Regions from separate parts of the Neobacillus sp. DHD-1R genome, predicted to be linked through region 2. Evidence: riboswitches for the same ligand, from Rfam matches in the RefSeq annotation. Region 2 holds a riboswitch; each other region holds the start of a gene.
What was found. A riboswitch is a leader RNA that binds a small molecule or an ion and turns the genes downstream of it on or off. The one in region 2 is predicted to bind S-adenosylmethionine.
Positions count from the first base shown of each region.

Region 1: it holds a riboswitch for S-adenosylmethionine, as region 2 does, so the genes downstream of both, AC3ANL_RS20485 (homoserine dehydrogenase) here and AC3ANL_RS05785 (methionine biosynthesis PLP-dependent protein) in region 2, are expected to answer to the same signal.
Region 3: it holds a riboswitch for S-adenosylmethionine, as region 2 does, so the genes downstream of both, AC3ANL_RS23060 (5-methyltetrahydropteroyltriglutamate--homocysteine S-methyltransferase) here and AC3ANL_RS05785 (methionine biosynthesis PLP-dependent protein) in region 2, are expected to answer to the same signal.
Region 4: it holds a riboswitch for S-adenosylmethionine, as region 2 does, so the genes downstream of both, AC3ANL_RS10940 (YezD family protein) here and AC3ANL_RS05785 (methionine biosynthesis PLP-dependent protein) in region 2, are expected to answer to the same signal.

Region 1 is NZ_CM173232.1:4,135,427-4,139,997, reverse strand. It holds gene AC3ANL_RS20495 (argininosuccinate synthase) at 1-36, shown strand, start outside; gene argH (argininosuccinate lyase) at 103-1,479, shown strand; SAM riboswitch class I at 1,566-1,677, shown strand; gene AC3ANL_RS20485 (homoserine dehydrogenase) at 1,758-2,765, shown strand; gene AC3ANL_RS20480 (glycosyltransferase family 2 protein) at 2,907-4,115, shown strand; gene AC3ANL_RS20475 (glycosyltransferase) at 4,135-4,571, shown strand, end outside.
Region 2 is NZ_CM173232.1:1,230,923-1,235,493, forward strand. It holds gene metC (cystathionine beta-lyase) at 1-515, opposite strand, end outside; gene AC3ANL_RS05785 (methionine biosynthesis PLP-dependent protein) at 515-1,627, opposite strand; SAM riboswitch class I at 1,757-1,870, opposite strand; gene AC3ANL_RS05790 (asparagine synthase-related protein) at 2,269-4,218, shown strand; gene AC3ANL_RS05795 (paeninodin family lasso peptide) at 4,223-4,378, shown strand; gene AC3ANL_RS05800 (aldolase) at 4,541-4,571, shown strand, end outside.
Region 3 is NZ_CM173232.1:4,664,259-4,668,829, forward strand. It holds gene AC3ANL_RS23050 (beta-glucosidase) at 1-1,524, shown strand, start outside; gene AC3ANL_RS23055 (YaiI/YqxD family protein) at 1,605-2,045, opposite strand; SAM riboswitch class I at 2,256-2,362, shown strand; gene AC3ANL_RS23060 (5-methyltetrahydropteroyltriglutamate--homocysteine S-methyltransferase) at 2,472-3,575, shown strand; gene AC3ANL_RS23065 (hypothetical protein) at 3,805-4,571, shown strand, end outside.
Region 4 is NZ_CM173232.1:2,266,659-2,271,229, reverse strand. It holds gene sat (sulfate adenylyltransferase) at 1-269, opposite strand, end outside; gene cysP (sulfate permease) at 386-1,453, opposite strand; gene AC3ANL_RS10945 (phosphoadenylyl-sulfate reductase) at 1,479-2,195, opposite strand; gene AC3ANL_RS10940 (YezD family protein) at 2,275-2,385, opposite strand; SAM riboswitch class I at 2,551-2,653, opposite strand; gene AC3ANL_RS10935 (hypothetical protein) at 2,872-3,150, shown strand; gene AC3ANL_RS10930 (PhoX family protein) at 3,262-4,571, opposite strand, start outside.

The sequences.
Region 1 (4,571 bases), 2.5 Mb from region 2:
TCTGAAGTGAATAATAAAGAAATCATATTAAAATAATCCGGATTGCCCTCGAATCCTATTTCGGGGGCTCTCTTCTTTACTTTTTAAGGAGGATCATACGATATGTCAAAGTTATGGGGCGGACGCTTTACAAAGGAAACAAACAAGCTGGTAGAGGAATTTACAGCTTCGATTTCTTTTGATCAAAAGCTAGCAAAGGAAGATATTTCCGGAAGTATGGCCCATGTACAAATGCTGGGAGAATGCGGCATTATTCCGATGGAAGATGCCATAAAAATTAAGGATGGCCTTCTATCTATAAAAAAAATGGTAGATGACAATCAAGTTGAGTTTTTAGTAGAAGATGAAGACATTCATATGAATATTGAAAAGCTTTTGATTGAAAAAATCGGACAGGTGGGAGGCAAGCTCCATACCGGTCGAAGCCGTAATGATCAGGTGGCAACTGATATGCATCTTTATTTAAGAACGAAAACGACAGAACTGATTAAATTAATTGAAGATGTACAACAGGCCTTTATTGCGCAGGCGAAAGAGAATGTTCAAACATTGATTCCAGGGTACACCCACCTGCAGCGTGCCCAGCCGGTTTCCTTTGCCCATCATTTAATGGCGTATTTTTGGATGTTTGAACGTGATAAAGAGAGATTGATTGACTCGCTGAAACGGGTAAACTGGCTTCCGCTTGGTTCTGGTGCCTTGGCAGGGACGACATTTCCTATCAACCGTGAACGTGTTGCGGAACTGTTAGGCTTCGAAACAATTTATCCAAATAGCATGGATGCTGTTAGTGATCGAGATTTCATCCTAGAATTCTTGTCAATCGGTTCAATTATTATGACGCATATTTCAAGATTATCTGAAGAGTTGGTACTTTGGTCAAGCCAAGAATTCCAGTTTATTGAGCTTGATGATAGCTTCTGTACAGGTTCAAGTATAATGCCGCAAAAGAAAAACCCAGATGTACCCGAGCTGCTGCGCGGAAAAACTGGTCGAACCTATGGAAATTTGATTGGTTTGTTGACTGTACTGAAAGGCTTACCACTCGCTTATAATAAGGATTTGCAAGAAGATAAAGAAGGCATGTTTGATACGGTGGAGACGCTTGAAGGATCCTTAAAGCTGTTAGCACCCATGATTGAGACCATGACTGTAAAAAAAGATGTGATGCGCAAGGCGATCAACAATGATTTTTCCAATGCCACCGATATTGCCGATTATTTGGTTACAAAGGGATTACCATTCCGTGAGGCCCATGAAGTAATCGGGAAAATTGTTTTGTATGCGATTCAGTCAAACAAATTTTTATTAGATTTAAGCTTTGATGAATATCAGGAATTCAGTCCATTGTTTGAAGAGGATATTTACAAGGTATTGGCTCCAGAGCACGTCGTAGCGGTAAGAAATAGCTTTGGCGGAACTGCTCCGGAACAAGTGGAGAAGCAAATTAATTTGGCCGAGGGAAAACTGAATCAATAAGATTTTTTTGAATATTATTGACAATAACAATTATTTAAACTAAAATACTTTCTATAACTTGGAAATTTACTGAAAAATTAATATAACTCTTATCCAGAGCGGCGGAGGGACTAGGCCCGATGAAGCCCGGCAACCATCAAGGTATTCCTTGAAAAGGTGCTAATTCCTGCAGGTTATTTATGACCTGATAGATAAGAGGAGGAATTCAGCCCTCTTCTTATGAAGAGGGCTTTTCCTATTTGAAGGCTCTGTTAATGTTATATGAAGGGTGGATCAACATGTCTGTAATTAAAGTGGCAATCCTAGGTTTTGGTACGGTGGGTGAAGGAGTTTATCGGACTATTCAAACACATGCAGAGGAGCTGACAGTGGCACTAGGGAAAAAAGTTGAGGTTGCAGCTGTTCTGATAAAAAACACACAGAAGGAAAGAAATATAAGTGAAGATGTCCTGATCACTTCAGATTTTACAGAAATCCTAAATCTGCCACAGCTTGATATTGTGGTTGAAGCGATTGTTGGCAAGGACCCTACCTTTTCATTTCTAACAAGAGCTATTCAACGAGGCTGTCACATTATTACAGCAAATAAAGAGATGTTTGCCCACTATGGAAAAGATCTGCTTGAACTTGCAGAGAATCATCATGTTTCAGTAGGGTTTGAGGCTACGGTTGCAGGTGGAATCCCAGTTATTCAAACACTGCGGCAATTATTAAATGTAAACCGTGTCCAAGAGGTTCAAGGAATCCTAAATGGGACATCGAATTTCATCTTGACAGAAATGCGCGAAAAGAAGCTGACCTTTGCCCAAGCACTAAGGCAAGCCCAGGAAAACGGTTATGCTGAAGCAGACCCAACCAATGATGTTGAGGGCTTTGATGCCTTTTATAAAACGATGATACTTAGTAGACTTGCCTTTGGGAAAAGTCCTAATTGGCAGGAGGTCGAACGAGTAGGAATTACGTCCATTACACCTGAGATGATTGAAGAAGCTGCGAAGCTAGAATTAAGATATAAGCATATTGCCAGCATTTATAAATCTGGTAATCAAATAAAAGCAACGGTTAAACCAGTTCTTGTAGGGAAAGAGCATCCCTTTTATCATGTAGAAGGGGTTCAGAATGCCGTAAATGTCTACTCTGATATTGTTGGACGAATAACGCTTCAAGGCCCCGGTGCAGGAATGTATCCAACTGCCAGCGCCGTGATTGAGGATTTGGTCTATGTATGCCAAAACCCTCCGGTTAAACGAAGTCTCAAATTTAAATCAAATCACTATGTTTTATAGATAGTGTAAAAAAGAGCTGATGGCTCTTTTTTTTATTTAGGATGGGTAGTAGTTTAGTCAATTCCAAACGGATTACATATTGTGTAAAAGATTAACAAATAGGACTAGCTATTTCATAAATGAAATAGAAGGGGTAACACCATGTCAGAAAGGAAATATAAAAAGGATGAAGAGATCGAGGTTAGCGTCATTATTCCATCTCTTAATAAATACCCACTAAATTTATTTACCCTCTATTCGCTTGAACACCAGACTTTTCAATCTGAAAAAATGGAGGTTATCTTTATTGACGATGCCTCTACAGATCAAACAGAGGAAAAACTTAAGGATTATTCACCCCCATACAAGTTTAAATATATTCGCAGCAATGAAAGACTTGGTAGAGCGAAAGGTAGAAATCTAGGCATACGTTCTGCAAGAGGGAAGGTTCTTATCTTTTTAGATGCAGAAATGATAACAGAACCAGATTTTGTTCAAAATCATTTTCAATATCACCAATCTAATCAAAAAGTAATAATCACAAGGGCCATGCACTCCAAATCCCTCTATTCATGTATTTTCCCCGACTTTTCTAAGCAAAAAATAACTACAATTTCAGATATAACCCAAAATAATCCTGACGTATATGCGAGATACAAGGAGTGTAACTTTCCTCTTGAACAGCCATATCTATTACTAACAAAAAACGATATAGCTCGAAAAACCTTTAAAGATTTAGCATTTAGTGCATATCCATGGTTCCGACAAATTATTAGAAAGTTTAATGCGGATTTGGAAGGGTTTGCATTTCCCTGGATGGCCTTTCTAACAGGAAACGTTTCCATTCGTAAAGATTTCATTGAACAGGCAGGGGGATTTGATGAAGAGTTTTTCCACTACGGTTATGAAGATTGGGAATTGGGATATCGGCTATTTAAAAAGGGAGCCCGCTATATTGTTAGCAACGAAGTAATTACCTATCATCAAGAGTTTCCTATCGTGGATAGAAAATGGAATGAGGCAATTGCAAACTTTGGTCTATTCACAATAAAACATCATGATGTTGATGTGCTAATTTTAGGATTAGAGCTTTCAGGTCATACAGATTTATTAACAATGAGTAAGATCCTTAGGGAATATAAAAAACTGGTAAACACATATGATTTAAAATATTTTCAAGAAACATTCATACACATCCTCAGAACCATTATTCTTTTGCTTCAAGTAGGTATTCGTCATCTTAATATTCTTGGAGCGGCAGGTTTAGGTACAGAGGATAGAAAAGAATTATTAAGTGATATAAATCTTATTAAGAGTTTGCATGACTATCCAAATTTAACCTATTTTTTAGAAAAGGTTATGAAATCATAACCATAAAGGAGTATAATCAGTGGTTTCTATTATTACTTGTACGATTAGAGATGAGAATATCGATAATGTTTTCAAAAATTATCAGCGGCAAACCTGGAAGGATAAAGAGCTCATTATCATTTTAAATAAAGATTCAATGAACATTGACCGATGGCTCAGCAGGGCAAGGAGCTATCCGAATGTTCAGGTTTATCAATTACATGAAAAAGCAGCTTTAGGAGACTGTTTAAATTTCGGTGTCATGAATGCAAATTATGATATTATCGCTAAATTTGACGATGATGATTATTATGGACCGGATTACATTAGGAATTCGATGGTGGCTTTTGAGAATAAAAATATTTTTATTGCTGGTAAAAGTTCATATTTTATTTATTTTAATAATAAAAAAGCATTGATCCATGTCCCAGGTACGGAAAATGCTATTACTGATACAGTAGCAGGTGCAACATTAAT
Region 2 (4,571 bases):
GTTAATGCGTTAACCTCTTTTGCGATCCTGCTAATCGCTCTAATATCCGTTACTTTCATTAACGGATTCGATGGGGTCTCCACATAGAACGCCTTTGTATTTGGCTGAATCGCTTGTTTGACTTCCTCTAAATTCGTCATATCGACAAACGTATGCTGAATGCCTAACCGAGTAAGGACTTGGGTGACCATCCGAAACGTCCCGCCATAGACATCTTCTGTTATCACAATATGGTCTCCAGCTGAAAGGAGCAGAAAGGCCGTCGAAATAGCAGCCATCCCAGATGAAAAGGCAAACCCTTTTACACCGCCCTCTAGTTCTGCAATTACATCTTCAAGAGCTTCCCGTGTTGGATTTAAACTACGGCCATAATCATATTTACCAAACTGATCAAAATCAGCTTGATGGAAGGTGGAGGCGTGTTGAATCGGTACACTCACTGCTCCTGTTGTCGGATCAATTTTATGCTTATTATGAAGGAGCCGGGTTTCAAAACTATATTCATCGTGTGCCATTATGCGATCACTCCTTCTTTAATATGGGCAAATGCCTGTTGCAAATCTTCAATGATGTCTTGTGCATCTTCGATTCCAACCGAAAAACGTAATAAACAATTATCGACACCTGATTGGGTCCGAACCTCTACAGGAATATCGGCATGGGTCTGCGTTGCTGGATAGGTAATAAAGCTTTCCGTACCACCAAGGCTTTCAGCAAAACAAATGAGTCTTAGGCCTTGTAGGAAAGGATTAATCCATGATTCTTCTTGTACTCTGAAGGACACCATTCCACCTCTGCCTGGATAAAGCACATCTGATACAGCTACATGCTGAGAAAGGAACTCAACAATCTTTTTTGCATTTTTTTCATGTCTGTCCATTCGAAGCGATAAAGTTTTCATTCCGCGCATTAATAACCAAGAGTCGAACGGACTAAGCACTGCCCCGGCACCGTTATGGTGAAAGGCCAATGCTTCACAAAGTTCCTTCCCTTTTGCAACAACCAGCCCGGCGAGAACATCATTATGGCCCCCCAAGTATTTCGTTGCACTGTGGATGACAATATCCGCGCCAAGGGTAATTGGCTTCTGTAATAGTGGCGTATAAAATGTATTATCTACTATTAATAAAAGCCCATGTTTTTTGGCAATTTCTGAAACAGCTGCAATATCTGATTCTTGCATGAGGGGATTGGTTGGTGTCTCCAAGAAAATAGCCTTTGTATTTGGCGTAATTTTCTTTTCAATCTCTTCCGGACAACAGGTATTAACATATTGAGTGTTCAAGCCCCATTTTTTATAGCCCTTTTCTAATAGACGGTAGGTGCCGCCATATAAATCTTCACTTACAATCCATTCATCACCAGATTCAAATAAAGAGAGGATCGTTAGGATGGCTGCCATCCCAGAACTGCAGGCAAAGCCTTGATCGCCGTCCTCTAAATCAGCAATTGTTTTTTCAAGAAGCTGACGTGTTGGATTTCCTGTTCGGGTATAGTCAAACCCTGTTGATTGCCCAATTCCCTCATGGCGGAAGGCAGTTGAAAAATAAATAGGTGGATTCACCGTTCCAGTTGTTGTTTCGCTGCGGTTGCCGATTTGAGCAAGTTTCGTATCGATTTTGTACATAAGGCACGCTCCTAGTAATAAATGATTATTATGTTTAACATTAACGCGATTGAGTGATAAAGCTTTTTGATAAATAAAAAAAGTCTTCTCATAAGAAGAAGACTTTTGTAGGCAGCACATTTGTCATTCTTCTTATCTTGCAAATTAGTGAATTTGCAGGACTTAGCACCTTTTCAATGAGAAAAAACATTGAAGGTTGCTGAGGTGTCGCAGGGCCCTTCCCTCAACCTCTCTTGATAAGAAAATAATTATTTAGATTATTTATAAAATTTACTACAAATTAGTGATGATGTCAATTTGTTTTTATATAATTCATTTTAATGTAGAACCTAATTTAATAACAATATTTAAAAACTCCAGAATTATTAAACGAAAAAATATTGACACTAATAGTTTAAGGCTTTATTATAACTTTATTAGGTGTTCTTGATAAAGAACTAACAAAGAGGATTAAATAGGTAATTAGTAATATAATTCATTAAATTAATGCAATTAAAATAGGGTTATTTAGTTAAATCGGTGGAGATTAAGATTTAACCAAATTTCTATTAGTTAAGTATGACATATTTGTTCTTTTTAGTGAACAATTTAATCTAATGGTTAAAGGTAATATGGAATTTTAAGCCTGGCAGGAGGAAAAGATGAGTGCTATAGCCGGAATATATCATTTAAACGATGAACCAATCAATCTAGAGCACGGAAACCGGATTATGAAAGAATTAGAAAAATATCCGGCCGATGATGTGCAAACCTGGCATAACGACAAAGTTTTTCTTGGCTGCCATGCACAGTGGATTACCCCGGAGTCTATAGGTGAAAAACTTCCCTACTATGATTATGAAAGGAAGTTAGCTATTACGGCAGATGCAATTATCGATAATCGTGAAGAACTATTTGAAAGATTACAAGTGAAAAAGGAAAGAAGGAAAGAAATCACTGATAGTGAACTTATCTTGCTTTCGTATCATAAATGGGAAGAAGATTCTCCCAAGTATCTAGTCGGCGATTTTGCCTTTATGATTTGGGACGAAAGGAAACAACAATTTTTTGGTGCAAGAGATCCATCTGGATATAGAACACTATATTATTTCAAAAATAATTCACGATTCACCTTCTGTACAACCATTGAATCATTATTATCCTTGCCCTATGTTAAGAAGCAATTAAACGAAAATTATATCGCTGAATTTTTAGCTATTACTGGAATGATTGATACGGTGGATGCTCGGATGACTCCGTTTAAAAATATAGATCAAGTACCACCATTTCATTCTATATCAATTGTTGGAGAAGGAATTCACCTAAAACGCTACGGTACATTTACTCCTAAAGAAAAAATAAAATTAAAGTCAAACGAAGAATATGTAGAGGCATTTCAAGAGGTTTTTCAGAAGGCAGTAAACTGTAGGTTACGAACGTACCGAGAAGTTGGTTCCCAATTAAGCGGGGGGTTAGATTCAGGCTCAATTGTAGGGTTTGCAGCAAAAGAACTGCGAAAAGAAAATAAGACCTTACATACTTTCAGTTATATTCCACCAATGGATTTCGTAGATTTCACTCATAAGCGATTAATGCCGGACGAGAGACCATTAATTAAGAAAACGGTTGAATATGTAGGCGGAATTTCTGACCATTACTATGATTTTGACGGGAGAAGTTCTTATACCGAAATCGATGAGTATCTGGATGTAATGGAAATGCCTTACAAATTTACTGAAAATTCATTCTGGTTAAGGGGCATTTTTGAGGAAGCACACAAAAAAGGTGTTGGAATTTTACTAAATGGTGATAAAGGTAATTCGACTATATCATGGGGCTCAGCTCTAGATTATTATGCCATTCTATTAAAAAAGTTAAAGTGGCTGCGTCTTATTCAAGAATTACATCAATATAGTCTGAATATCGGAGGAGCCAGATTTCGATTGCTTCCTTATATTATTAGAAAGAGCTTTCCTTTCATTAATCAAATGATACCTATCAATAGATCATTAGATGTTCCGACTTTAATTAACTCAGACCTCGCCGAGAGGACTGGTGTATTTTCAAAGTTAAGGGAGTATGGAATTGATAACTCTGGCTGGTTGGCCTCTCAAAATATTTATGAACAAAGAAGAATTATCTTTGAAAATATCTCCACGTGGAATTCGGGGAGTACACTTGATGCCAAACTATCATTGCGATATAAACTTTGGAAACGTGATCCTACCAATGATATTCGAGTAGCTCGTTTTTGTTTTTCTGTACCAGAGGATCAATTTGTTCAAAATGGGGTAGACCGAGCGCTCATTCGAAGATCAACAGAAAATGTGCTGCCAAATCAAATTAGATTAAATCAATATGTCAGAGGTGTTCAAGGTGCAGATTGGCTTCATCGGATGATTCCAAATTGGAGTATGCTCATTGAGGAAGTTAAGGAACTTTTAAAAGAATCCTATGCAATGAGATTCTTTGATGAAGGTGTAATAAGGTCGGCACTGTCCAAAAGTGAAAAAGGTCCAAGAATAGAAAGTATGTCTAACCCAGACTATAGAATCTTAATGAGGGCTGTAATAGTGTATCGGTTACTAAAAAAATACTTTGAAAGGGGGTGATTAAATGAAAAGAGAATGGAAAAAACCAGAATTAGAAATGCTAGATGTGAAAATGACAATGCACAATACTGCTGGAAATTTTTATGATGCTCATTATGCCGATGGTGAGACAATCCCTACAGATCCAGTTACTGGTCAGCATATGGACGCTAAAAGTTAATAAGAAGATATTTGCAAGTAGTAATGGTATAGGACATGTCTATTTGAAATTTTAATATAAAATTACTTCTAGACAGTATTGTTTGACCTAAAAAAGGCCCTTATATATAGAAGATTATATAAGGGCTTTTTATAAATCAAGGATTTTATTGGAGTGAATACCATGGAGAGCGTTGCGAATGAAGTAATTTATA
Region 3 (4,571 bases), 2.0 Mb from region 2:
ATGTCAGTTAAGGATGGCAACGTTGGTTCAATCATGTGCTCGTACAATCGGATAGGCGGGACCTACGCTTGCGAAAACGAGTATCTGCTAAACACCGTCCTGCGTGATCAGTGGGGTTTCAAAGGTTACGTTCAGTCTGACTTTGGTGCTACGCACTCAACTGCGCCTGCGTTAAACGCCGGATTGGATTTAGAAATGCAGAACGCCAGATTTTTCACAAACGTGGACATCAAGGCTGCACTTGATAACAAAAGCTTAAAGATGGAAACCATCAACCAAGCACTAGGTCGCCGCTACGTACAAATGTTCAAATATGGCATATTCGACCGACCAATCGTGCAAGGTACCATCGACGCTGAGACGAACGGTTCCAAAGCACGCGAGATCGCCGAGCAGACAACAGTTCTGCTAAAGAACAAGGATAGCCTGTTGCCGCTTGACGGTTCCGTGGATTCAATCGCTTTGATTGGGCAGTCAACCTACGTCGACGCAGCTGTCGCCGGTGGTGGCGGCAGCTCAAGGGTCAGTCCACTTTATACAGTTTCACCGCTTCAGGGTCTGCAGAACACCTTAACAAAAATAGGTTCAGATGCTGTGATTACCAAGGTGACAGTGAAAAATGATAATAGCAATCTTAGTGAGGCTGTTGCTGCAGCGAAGGATGCCGATGTTGTCATCCTTATGGCTGGAGTTGTGACCAGCGAGGGCCGCGACCGCCCAAGCTTGTCTCTTCCAGACAATCAAGATGCATTGATTTCAGCCGTAACCGCTGCAAACAAGAAAACCGCTCTCGTGCTCAAAGATGGCGATCCAGTTCTTATGCCTTGGGTTAACGAGGTTCCAGCAATACTCGAGGCATGGAATCCAGGCCAGGAGGACGGCAATGTTGTCGCCAACTTGTTATTCGGTCTCGCCAACCCATCAGGTAAGCTCCCAGTAACCTATCCAGTAGCAAAGGCAGACACGCCAACGAGCACCGCCGATCGTTACCCTGGAATCAATACCGGCGTGTTAGACAGTACTGGTAAGGAGATTCCGCAAGTGTATTATTCTGAGGGTCTAGAAATGGGCTACCGCTGGTACGACGCCCAAGGCATCAAACCGCTTTTTGCATTTGGACATGGTCTGTCCTACACCAACTTCGAGATTTCTAAGCTCGTTGTCACACCAAAGACTACTGATGGTACCAAGCCAATTAAGGTATCGTTCTTCGTGAAGAATACCGGAGACGTTGCGGGCGCTGAAGTGCCGCAAGTCTACCTAGGTGTGCCTGAAAACGCGAACCAGCCGCCTAAACGCTTAGTTGGTTTTGAGAAAGTCCGCCTAGAACCAGGTGAGAAGAAGCATGTCACCATTACCATTGACCCATCAGCGTCTAACCATCCACTGTCCATTTGGGATGCCGAAGCTGACGCGTGGAAAACGCTTGACGGTAAGTACGAAGTGAAAGTCGGTAACTCTTCTGATAATGTTACGCTGACTGACTCCATTACGGTACGCACGCCTGCAGGTCACAGCAAGTGAAGCTTCCATTTCTAATACTATAAGGTAAAATGAAAAAGAGGGTGTTTCCATGTTAATTGGAACTCCCTCTTTTTGGTATTTTAACGAGAAATAACTTGTTTAAATAGCCTCCTAAATTGCTCCCGATCTTCTGCTGTAAAAGGCTTAGGACCCTTTGTTCGCTTTCCGCTTTTTCGAGCCATTGCACTTAAATACCGTGTTTGTAATAATTGGTCAATGTTTTCAGTTGTATAGCTAAACCCTTTATGGTGGAGAACGATACAACCCTTTGCTAACCCTAGCGAAGCAAGACCATAATCTTGTGTCACAATGATATCTCCTGATTGTGCTAACTTCATAATCCGATAATCAGCCGCATCTGCCCCAGAATCAACATAAATGATTTCCACTCCTGATGGTTGTTCCGCATTGGAAAAATGAGAAAAACTCGTAACAAGGGTAATAGGAATTTCCGCACTTCTACCTTCAGAAATAATAATATCTTTTACCGGACAAGCATCTGCATCAACATAAATTTTCATCTGTATCGCTCCTGAAAAGAAGTTTGAATTACTAGTGATACTAGTGATAAATTGGGCTTTTGTCAAACATCTAATCGTGGGAAAGTTCTCTTACGTTAATGCTTTAACGCATCGGGGGTCTGACCCCCTATCTCAAAACTCTAATTCTTGCAAAAATATTGACATTTAATCAATATCGATATAGGATTAACAATAATTTAATAGTTAACGATCTTATCCAGAGAGGTGGAGGGACTGGCCCTGTGATACCTCAGCAACAGCCTTATTTATTATGTGGACTGTGCTAATTCCAGAAGCGTCAAGCTTGAAGATAAGAAGAGTAAGCTGCTTTTGCATGCGACCAAACCTCTTCTTATGTGTAGAAGAGGTTTTTTATTTTTCTCATGGTGAATTCTTTAAATATTACTAGATTTGGAGCTGATTGAATTGACAAGAACATTAGTGAAAGCACCTTTTAAAGCAGATCATGTCGGAAGTTTTTTAAGACCGGAGCGATTGAAAAAGGCACGTTTACAAAAACAAAACGGGGAAATTACTGCAGAACAATTACGTCAAATTGAAGATGACGAAATTATTCGCCTGGTAGAAAAACAAAAAGAAGTGGGATTACAGGCTGTAACGGATGGAGAATTACGACGAGCTTGGTGGCATTTCGATTTTCTCGGAGGTCTTGTAGGGGTTGAATTTGTCGAAACCAAAAAAGGCTTACAATTTAATGGGGTCGAAACAAGACCACATGGCGTAAAAGTAACAGGCAAAATTGATTTCGCCAATCATCCCATGATTGAGGATTATAAATTCTTACACAGCATTGCCGGTGACCACGTAGCGAAATTTACAATACCAAGCCCCAATATGTTAATTGTCCGCGGACAGGGTATTAGTGAAGTCTATGATCACCACGAGGAATTTGTAAAGGATTTAATCCATGCTTACCAAAAAGCTATTCAAGCTTTTTATGATGCTGGGTGCCGATATTTGCAACTAGATGATACCTCATGGGCATCGTTATTCTCAGAGGAAGGCAGAGATAAACTGAAGAAGGACGGTCATGACCCTAAAGCCTTAGTTCAGACGTTTGCTAGAGCCATTAATGAGTCCATTGCGAACAAACCTGATGATTTGGTTATTACGATGCACATTTGTAGAGGAAACTTCCAATCTACGTATACTTCTTCAGGCGGATATGATTTTGCATCTGAACTTATTTTTGGGGGATTAAACGTGGATGGGTTATTCCTAGAGTTTGATGATGAACGTTCTGGTGGCTTCGAACCACTTCGCCATGTCAATCGGGATGACCTCCAAATTGTCTTAGGATTAATCACCTCTAAATTCGGTGAACTAGAAGATCCAGAAAGAATAAAGGCAAGAATAAAAGAAGCAAATCAATATGTCTCTTTGGATCAGCTTTGCCTAAGCCCACAATGCGGTTTCTCTTCAACCGAAGAAGGAAACCTGCTAACCGAAGAACAGCAATGGGACAAAATACGTCACGTCATCGATATCGCAAATAGTGTTTGGAACTAAATAAATAGGCTTATGGGGTCAGACCCCCGGCGTAGTAACGCGTTAACGCACCGGGGGTCTGACCCCGCCTTTTACTATCTTTTTACCACATTTCACAAATATTTCAATATTAATCCATTTTCTCTGATTCGATAGACGGTATACTACGATTAACTGCAGAAGAAGATTCCCCTCTTAGCCTCCTTTGTTATTTTTCCAAACCAATAAACTATAGAAAGCTGGTTGATTTATGAAAAACAGAAGTCATACGAAGGTTCGTCATGAAGGAAACATGTTAGATGTTAAAATGCGGGTGCATCAGTTTGAAAATCCCAATGAACATCAGGAATTTCTTAGAAATTTGGCTATTAGTTCTGAATTTGAAATGCGATACCGTGGTTTGCTAGAATACTATGGAAAAGAGTTTATCGCCTATAAACAGCAAAAGCCCTCAGACAAAAACCGCAATGAATTTCTTCGTATCATCTCACAGTTTATGACCACTTGTTTAGAAGATCATTGTCCACCCTCTTGGCAACAATGTCAGCCCCCATTTTGGGAAGAACTCATCTTCACCTTTTATCCTCATAGCATGAAAATCTCAGCAGAAGAAAAAGAAGTAGAAACCTTTTTGTCACAGTTAAAAAGGTTTGTAAAATGGCTTGATAAAAGGGTTGGCACCTCCTGGTATCAAATTGTGGAAGAATATATCTTTATAGCTCACTCAGAACTCAAGACCTGTGAACACCTGCTGAATGCCATCTTTTTGAACGACTATCCTCGTATTTACCATGATGACTGGAATCCCATCCAAGATCTTGAAAATATAAATCACAAATTTGAACAATGCACTGATCACCTTAAAAGTATCTTTGAAGTAACCAGCATCATTGAGGACACTGTTGTATTAACGGAATTAAAAACCAATCGTACCTATTACCTTAAAGGTCTTCCATATAAATTAATTGAAATTGGAATGATCTTGAACGGAATCATAGGGAAACATAGCGGCGATAT
Region 4 (4,571 bases), 1.0 Mb from region 2:
AGAGATACGGCTGTTGCGTAGGAAACAGGCAATGTAACAGGAATCGACCAAATGGTTTGATCTGCAAGACGCATGTTGCTAACAACAGATTCATAATCGGCTTTTCCGAGAAAACCCGTTAATGGACTAAACAGCCCTACTCCGATTAATTCGAGATCGCTTAAAGCGATGGCATCAATTTCAAGTTCTTTTTCAATTTGTGTTAAATCATAATCAGGGTTAAATGCTTGGATAAGTTTCCCTCCATGAGGTGCTGGTAAAAATGACATGTATAATCTAGTCCCTTCTATTATATAAATTAAGAACAATACTGAATTAGGTGTTACTGGCGGATAATCAACACTTAAGGTGAGACACCAACTTTCATTATCTCACAACCTAATATTTACTCTTTCACAACCTCTGGGTTCGCGGTTATCGTTGGCTTCTGCCTTTTCATTAAGGAAAGAACACCGAAGACAGAAATGAGTCCTCCAACCATTGCAATAATAGGGTAGAAATTATGTTCAATGATCAATTGAATGAGTGTATAGGATAACACCATTGATAAAACAGGCGACACAATCCAAACGGTAAGTAATTGAACAACAATCCCTTTTTTCAGTACCGACTTCCCCTGCTTGGCAAAGCCCATACCGATAATGGAGGAGGTGGTGATTTGTGTTAACGGGACAGGAATCCCAAACACGGATGCTATAGTTACAATGGTTGCACCCGTCCCTGAAATCACACAGCCCTCTTCCAGTTTAAGTGTCGTTATTTTCTTACCATTTGTTTCAAGGACGCGATGCCCGAGCAGCAGCGCCCCGCCTGCCACGAATAAGCCACCCCAGAAGATCCCATCTCCAGTTGAGAGAATGTTGGCTCCCACCAATGGACCAACTGCATTCGCAACATTGTTCATGCCGGCTGAAAAGGCCTCAAATAATCCCATAAATACGACAAGCGCAGACAAGAACGGAACGGCTTTCGGCGCTGCCATCCATTTTTTTAGCCGTTTATTTTTTAATAAATAAGAAGCTAAGATGGCGATGATAAATGCCGCGAATGGGGTAAGCAGCCAAAAAAACATGATCCAGACTATTTTGCTTACAAAAACAGATTGGTAAACAATCCCTGCCCCAATGACGGAACCTACTGCCACTTCACTAGTTGATAGCGGAATTCCGAAGATGTTGGCTAAAAATAAGGATAATGCCGCTGAAGCTAACACAATTAAGGCAATTGGGATGGTAAAGGTACTGTTTGGTACAATCCCGCTCCCAATTGTTTTAACCACTTCTCCCCCGCCAAGCCATGCGCCAAAGAATACAGCGATACTGCACAGGAGCAGGGCAAATCGTTTTTTTACAACTCCTGCTCCATAAGCGATGCCCATCGAGGCCGCAGCACCGCTGGCACCAATATTTATGGCAAAAAATAAACCAATACTTACTGCAATAATTGTGAGCAAAGATAATACCCTCCTTTAGCCTCCATTAACGGGTGTGTAGACCACACTCCGTCTTGCCGCTTCCTACCCAGCGTCCTGCTCGTGAATCCCCATCGTCCCCAACAGGTTGTGTACAAGGGAAACAGCCGATGCTTGGATAATTATGATCATGCAGGGTGTTGTATGGAAGATCTTTTTTCTTGATATAGTCCCAAACCTCATCCCATGTCCAATGAATCAATGGGCAAATTTTAATATTCTCGAATTTTTCATCCTTATTGATGAATTCAGTGTTGGCTCTTGTCGGTGACTGTTCTCGGCGAAGACCGGATATCCACGCTTGTTTAGCCGTTAACGTTTCTCTTAATGGTATGACCTTGCGAATATGGCAGCACTGGTTCGGATCCCTTTTCCATAAAGCTGAGCCATATTCTGCCGCTTGTTCATCGAGACTAACCTTTGGCAGTTTCCGCTCGATTCGGAGCGTTGGGAAACGGGCTTCTATTTTATCAATCACCTCGTATGTTTCTGGAAAGTGCAGTCCAGTGTCTAAAAAAACAATATGGGCATCTGGTTTTACCTGTGCGATTAGATCGATTAACACAATCGCCTCTGCCCCAAAACTTGATGAATAGACGATCTGCTCTTCAGGATAGGAATTGTAAGCCCATTCTAAAACGGAACGTGCCCCTTTGGTTTCATCCTCAATAGGGAATGTATCTGATATTTGTTGCCAATTTTGATAGGTTATTGCAGAATTCATGGTCATATGCCTCCTTTTTTCCATTAAAAAAGACAGTCTTCCACTCTTGTAAAGTGAAGACCGCCTCTAGTTTCTCTAGTCAGCGATTTTTATTTGGTTGAAGACGAACCTTTTCGTTTTTCTCAATTTGGACAATCTTGCCGTCCTGGACAACTAGTGTGATCGAACCAAATTTCAGTGATTCCATCATTTTCTCAATATGGGCAAGGAGTTCTTCCTTCTCATCAGTGTTCAGCTTGATTCGCCTCCTTTCGGATCATTAGCATGAGCATCATTCATCAATGTAACGCTCAGCACCCATTCCACAAAAAACACCTTTCCCCTTCGGAAAGGTGTTACCACTAGTATGGTGAACACCTTATCTCCCAAAATGACTTCACATTTTGCTGGAATTGGCACCTTGCTGTGCAGGTTGCCGGGCATCGTTGGGCCAGTCCCTAAGCCACTCTTGATAAGTGATTAACTGATTTTATGGAATTAATCCTACCATACCAATAGGTTTTATGTAAATAAAAAAATACAATTTTTTAAAAATTCTTGTTAATACCGTTTTTTCAATAGGTCATTAGTCTAATTTAACGAGAATTTGGACTGATTTTCCAAAAATTTTTTTTAAAAAAACCGATACCAATTTCAATAAATTGCATTTACTGTAATGTGAAGGAGGATGATGTTTATGACAGAGATAAATTTTCATCAAATTGCCCATGAGCTGTTAAATAAGGAAGTAGAGGTTGTAACTCTTCAAGGAACTTTTACAGGAAAACTGCTCGATGTTGGTACGGATGTTCTTGTTATAGAAAGCCGTGGTCGAATCCGCCCGAGGTTACTAGCCGTAAGAATTGAAGTTATCGTAGCTATCTTTCGGGTAGAGCACATGGCGAGAGGACCATTTGGTTTTAGTCCTGAGGAACATAAGGTTGAACACGATCGCGAAGAAAGTAGCAATGATTAGCGACAAAAGGTCGAAAAGAGAAAGCAAGTATTAATATGGTGCTTTCTCTTTTTTATAGTTACAAAAAAAAGCAGTCCTGTATAAAACAAGACCACTTAGAGGAAAAGTATCCTATTTATTATTTTTTTCCTCACCTAGTGAGGGAAGTCCCGAAAGATACCCCACATATCCCGGATTTTGCGAACTGTTCATGAGGTAGGCATGGCCATCAAGGTTCTCCACCATCTGTAAGCCAGTCGATTCCCCGCCTCCAGGTACGGAGAGAATTCGTGAAAGTTTCTTAGTCTCTACATTGTATGCCCATGTGTAATTATTTGCATGGAGACCGGAATCCTCCGCGATAAATAGTGTTTTCATTTTTGGTGAATAGATTACATTATCAGGATTTGCAATTTTATCAACGTTGGCTGTGTTTCCATCAGCGTCAGGAGCAGTCAAATCCTCACCCATTAAATAACCAGACATGTTGACAGGTACATAATGGCTGTTTATCTTTTGTCCATCTTTCGTTTTCCGATTGGGTTTGAAGGAGACTTCGTATATTCCTCCTGCACTAATCTTCGGTAATTGGATATCATCTACGGGAGCTGTTGGTTCAGGTAACATCGTCCCTTCTTGATAGGAGATGGCTAAGTAGGCTTTATTTTCTTTTTCGTTAAAATCAAGACCTTCCATCTTATTAAATTCTACTGTTGCACCAAGGTATGCCGCATAACGATGTGTCTCTAGGAATGCTGCCGCTTTGTCCATTCCTGGTTTCACTTTAACCCATTCTACTTTTTTACCGTTAGCTGCTGTTTTGATTGGGGTATAACCATCATTTTTCCCTTTAACGGCGTCGTCGGTTACGTCAAAGATATCACTGAAATTTGTTATGTCTGCTAACTTCTGAATTTCTTTATCTGTAGAATGACCAAGCTTAATCCATTCAAAATTGGCTGAACCGCCTTTTTCAGTTCCAGTCTGCACCCATTTGGCGGCATATAACGTACCTGCTGATAAATCTTTCTCTTTATCTGCTACATACATAAATAATCCGCCAGGGTTGCTGTCCACCCCATAAATAACCGTTTTGTTATCTGGCATGACCTTTACGCGTTCGAATGCCATTCTGCCCATGCTATAATGTTTAACAACACTAGTAAACCCATCTGCCTTAACGGTTACTTCCGGTACATGTCCATAATAGTAGGGATTTCCTATTAAATTTGGATTGTTATAATAATTCCGCATAAACTTAGTAACTGCTGAAGAAGCAGGATTCAATTCATGGGCTCTTGCATCGGGATCGGTTTCCTCTGATCCAAGATGTGTATTCCATGGAGTTAATAAGCCAGCACAAGGCTTCCAAATCCCATTTACCTCAGAAAAGTCAATTGGCTTAATATCAATAACAGTCAATTTGCCCGTGGCAGGATCCA